One region of the Dechloromonas sp. A34 genome, then DNA from elsewhere that is predicted to be linked to it. Evidence: riboswitches for the same ligand, from Rfam matches in the RefSeq annotation. Region 1 holds a riboswitch; the other holds the start of a gene.
The links. Region 1 has a riboswitch for S-adenosylhomocysteine ahead of ahcY (adenosylhomocysteinase). Riboswitches for the same ligand answer to the same signal wherever they lie in the genome.
Positions count from the first base shown of each region.

Region 2: it holds a riboswitch for S-adenosylhomocysteine, as region 1 does, so the genes downstream of both, metH (methionine synthase) here and ahcY (adenosylhomocysteinase) in region 1, are expected to answer to the same signal.

Region 1 is NZ_CP102486.1:276,066-278,459, forward strand. Features, by position in the region: gene ahcY (adenosylhomocysteinase) at 1-1,314, opposite strand, end outside; S-adenosyl-L-homocysteine riboswitch at 1,335-1,396, opposite strand; gene metK (methionine adenosyltransferase) at 1,503-2,394, opposite strand, start outside.
Region 2 is NZ_CP102486.1:52,071-54,464, reverse strand. Features, by position in the region: gene NQE15_RS00235 (multidrug effflux MFS transporter) at 1-87, shown strand, start outside; gene NQE15_RS00230 (rhodanese-like domain-containing protein) at 67-459, opposite strand; gene NQE15_RS00225 (hypothetical protein) at 549-1,043, shown strand; S-adenosyl-L-homocysteine riboswitch at 1,093-1,160, shown strand; gene metH (methionine synthase) at 1,231-2,394, shown strand, end outside.

The DNA.
Region 1 (2,394 bases):
GTAGACGCCGACCGGGTACTTGTTGGAACCCTTGACTGCTTCGGTCCACAGTTCGATCTGGGCGATCGTCTGGTTGGCGAAGGAGGAGGACATGACGTAGGACGGATGGCCGGTGCCGCAGCCGAGATTTACCAAACGGCCCTTGGCCAGCAGGATGATGCGCTTGCCGTCCGGGAAGATCACGTGATCGACCTGCGGCTTGATCTCTTCCCATTGGTACTTCTCGATCGAGGCGACATCGATTTCGTTGTCGAAGTGACCAATGTTGCAGACGATGGCGTTGTTCTTCATCGCTGCCATGTGGTCATGGGTGATGACGTGGAAGTTGCCGGTGGTGGTGACGAAGATGTCGGCCTTGTCGGCGGCGTATTCCATGGTGACGACGCGGAAGCCTTCCATGGCAGCCTGCAGGGCGCAGATCGGGTCGATTTCGGTGACCCAGACTTGGGCAGACAGGGCGCGCATGGCCTGGGCCGAGCCCTTGCCGACGTCGCCGTAGCCGGCGATGAGGGCGACCTTGCCGGCGATCATCACGTCGGTGGCGCGCTTGATGCCGTCGACCAGCGATTCGCGGCAGCCGTAGAGGTTGTCGAACTTGGACTTGGTGATCGAGTCATTGACATTGATGCCCGGGAACTTGAGTTCGCCGCGCTGATGCATCTGGTACAGGCGATGGACGCCGGTCGTTGTTTCTTCGGTAACGCCCTTGATAGCGGCCAGGCGCACGGAATACCAGGCCGGATCGGCGGCCAGCTTGGCCTTGATGGCGGCGAAGAGGATGGTTTCTTCTTCGGAGCCCGGCTTGGCCAGCACTGAGATGTCCTTTTCGGCACGGGCACCGAGGTGCAGCAGCAGGGTGGCATCGCCACCGTCGTCGAGGATCATGTTCGAGTAGCCGCCGTCGGCCCATTCGAAGATGCGGTGGGTGTAGTCCCAGTAATCGACCAGGGTTTCGCCCTTGACGGCGAAGACCGGGATGTTTTGCGCGGCAATTGCGGCGGCAGCGTGATCCTGGGTCGAGAAGATGTTGCACGAGGCCCAGCGGACTTCGGCGCCGAGCGCGGTCAGCGTCTCGATCAGCACGGCGGTCTGGATGGTCATGTGCAGCGAGCCGGTGATGCGGGCGCCCTTGAGCGGCTGAGTCTTCGCGAATTCTTCGCGAATGGCCATCAGGCCCGGCATTTCGGTTTCGGCGATGAGGATTTCCTTGCGACCCCAGTCGGCAAGGTTGATGTCAGCGATAACGCAGTCTTTGAATTCAGCCACAGTAAGCTCCTGATGAACTGTGGCCGGGAGGGGATGCTCACCCGGCATCCCGTGCCCGGCACGGATTAAATGGGTGAGCGCAGTTGCAAACCGAGCCTGGGAGATTCCTCCTGCAGCGCTCCTCGGTAGGCGGCGGATTATAAACCGCTTTCCGTTTTTGGGCGATTGTGTCCCCGGAGCAGCAGGCGACAAAAAAGGGAGCCGCGTGGGCTCCCTTGTCTGCGGCGGACGGCGTTTTACAGGCCGGCGTCGGAGCGCAGCAGCGTCGCGCGGTCGGTCGCTTCCCAGGTGAATTCCGGCTCATCGCGGCCGAAATGGCCGTAGGCGGCGGTCTTCTGGTAGATCGGGCGGAGCAGGTCGAGCATGTTGACGATGCCCTTCGGGCGCAGGTCGAAGTGCTTGCGGACCAGCGCGGTCAGCGTTTCGTTGCTGACCTTGCCGGTGCCGTAGGTCTCGACCATGATCGAGGTCGGCTCGGCGACGCCGATGGCGTAGGAAACCTGGACCAGACAGCGCGAGGCGAGGCCAGCGGCGACGATGTTCTTGGCGACGTAGCGGGTGGCGTAGGCGGCAGAACGGTCGACCTTGGACGGGTCCTTGCCGGAGAAGGCGCCACCGCCGTGCGGGGCGGCCCCGCCGTAGGTGTCGACGATGATCTTGCGGCCGGTCAGGCCGCAGTCGCCCTGCGGGCCGCCGACGACGAAGCGGCCGGTCGGGTTGACCAGATACTTGATGTCGCCCTTGATCAGTTCCTTGGGCAGCACCGGCTTGATGATCTGCTCGATGGTCGCTTCGCGCAGGTCTTCCAGGCTGATGTCCGGCGAGTGCTGGGTGGACAGCACGACGGTGTCGATCGAGTCCGGCTTGCCATCGACGTAGCGGATGGTGACCTGGGACTTGGCGTCCGGGCGCGCCCAGGGCAGGCGGCCATCCTTGCGCAGCATGGCCTGGCGCTCGACCAGACGATGCGACAGGTAAATCGGCAACGGCATCAGGGACGGGGTTTCGTCGCAGGCGTAGCCGAACATCAGGCCCTGGTCGCCGGCGCCTTGGCCGAGGTTGTCGTCGTAGGCGGCATTGACGCCCTGGGCGATGTCCGGGCTCTGCTTGTCGTAGGCGACGAGCACG
Region 2 (2,394 bases), 220 kb from region 1:
AGTCTGGCCCTCGGCATGGCCGGCCTGATGGCCGTGGGCGGTTGCGCTGCCCTCGCCCACCAGAAATCACGACTGCTGCCAGGGTAGGCCGCGTTGGCGCCAGCCGCCGAGGGTGCCGCGGTGGAAATTCTCGTCGAGCGGTCCCTCGAAGCCTCCCAGCACATTGATCACCGCACTGAACCCCGCCGCCTCCAGCGCCTCGCCGGCATACAACGAGCGATGGCCGCTGCGGCAGATCAGCAGCACCGGGCAGCTCAGGTCGCGCTTGACCAGGCGTTTCACCTTGTCGACGAATTCGGGATCGACCTCCCAATCCGGCCCCTCCTGCCAGGCGACATGTTCGGCTCCGATCGGGTGGCCGACATACATGTGTTCGATTTCCGTCCGGCAATCGACCAGCACCGCCTGCGGGTTTTTCTGGAGCAGGGCATGGGCGGCGCCGGGATCGAGGTGGTGCATGGGACAGTCCGTAAATTAGAGTCTGGCGATATTATGAAAGTAAGCCGAGCTCGACGTAAACTCTCGTCATAATCAATCCCGGAGCCATGATGAAACTTCCTGTCAGGATCGCCACCACTGCTGCCGCCATCGTCACCGCCCTGTTGCCGGCCTGCGATGTCGTCAATCTCCGGGAAATAAAACCCGGCCTGACGACTGCCGCCGAAGTCCGTACCCGCATGGGCGAGCCCGGGTTTCAACACTGGAACGATGACGGCACGGCAACCTGGGAATACAGCCGACAGCCGAGCGGCGTCCATTGCTACATGATCAGCTTCGACCGCCAGCAGGTCGTCAGCAAGGTCGAACAGGTCCTGAATGCGGCCAATTTTGCCCGCGTCCGCGACGGCATGGCCAAGGATGATGTCCGCCGCCTGCTCGGCGCCCCCGGCTCCAAAGTGGTTTTCGACAACCTGCAGGAAGAAATCTGGGAATGGCGGGTCGAAGGCGTTCCCCCGATCGAGGAAACCTACTTCATGGTCCATTTCGACACGACCCACGGCGGCGTCAAGAAGACCTCGCAGCGGGTAGCGACGAAAGGCTAGATAAATCAAGGCGCTTGGCAGTCGGGACCATGGCCGGTAAACTACAGCCTCTGCCGAGGAGCGCTGCGACCCTGCGATGGGGCCAGGCTCGGCAATGATCAACGGCGCTCGCAAACCATAAGCCGGTTTGTGGCGCCGTTTGTTTTTGCGGCGTCCCCGGTATTCCCGCTTTGCCGAGGTGATCATGATGCAACCTGACCGTTCCGCCGAACTCTCCGCCCTCCTTCAACAGCGCCTGCTCGTCCTCGACGGCGCGATGGGCACCATGATCCAGCGCCACGGCCTGCAGGAAGCGGACTATCGCGGCGAGCGCCTTAAGGATCACCCGCACGACCTCAAGGGCAACAACGACCTGCTGGTCCTGACCCGGCCCACCATCATCGGCGGCATCCACCGGGCCTACCTCGAGGCTGGTGCCGATATCCTCGAAACCTGCACCTTCAACTCGACCGCCGTCTCGCAGGCCGACTACAAACTCGAAGCACTGGTCCATGAACTGAATTTCGAGGGCGCCCGCCTGGCCCGCGAACTGTGCGACGAATTCACCGCCGCCAACCCGGCCAAGCCGCGTTTCGTCGCTGGCGTGCTCGGCCCGACCAGCCGCACCGCCTCGATTTCGCCGGATGTGAACGATCCGGGCTACCGCAATGTCACTTTCGACGAACTGGTCACCGACTATCTCGCCGCGATCCAGGGCCTGGTCGACGGCGGCGCCGACATCCTGTTGGTCGAAACCGTGTTCGACACTCTCAACGCCAAGGCCGCGCTGTTCGCCATCGAGACCTTCTTCGAGCGCGCCGGCCGCCGCTGGCCGGTGATGATCTCGGGCACCATCACCGACGCTTCTGGCCGCACATTGTCCGGCCAGACCGCCGAAGCCTTCTGGAATTCGCTTAACCACATCAAACCCTTGAGCTTCGGCCTGAACTGCGCACTCGGCGCCAAGGAACTGCGCCAGTATGTCGAAGAGCTGTCGCGCGTCTGCGACTGCTACGTCTCGGCCCACCCCAACGCCGGCCTGCCCAACGCCTTCGGCGGCTACGACGAAACGGCCGAAATGCTGGCCGACGAAATCGAGAGCTGGGCCAAGTCCGGCATCGTCAATATCGTCGGCGGCTGCTGCGGCACCTCGCCGGAACACATCAACGCCATCGCCGAGCGGGTTGCCACCGTCACGCCGCGCGCTTTCCCTGAAGTCGAAAAGAAGCTGCGTCTCTCCGGCCTGGAGCCCTTCAATGTCGGCGCCGATTCGCTGTACGTCAATGTCGGCGAGCGGACCAACGTCACCGGCTCGAAAGCCTTCGCCCGCATGATCCTCGAAGGCCGCTTCGACGACGCGCTGGCCGTCGCC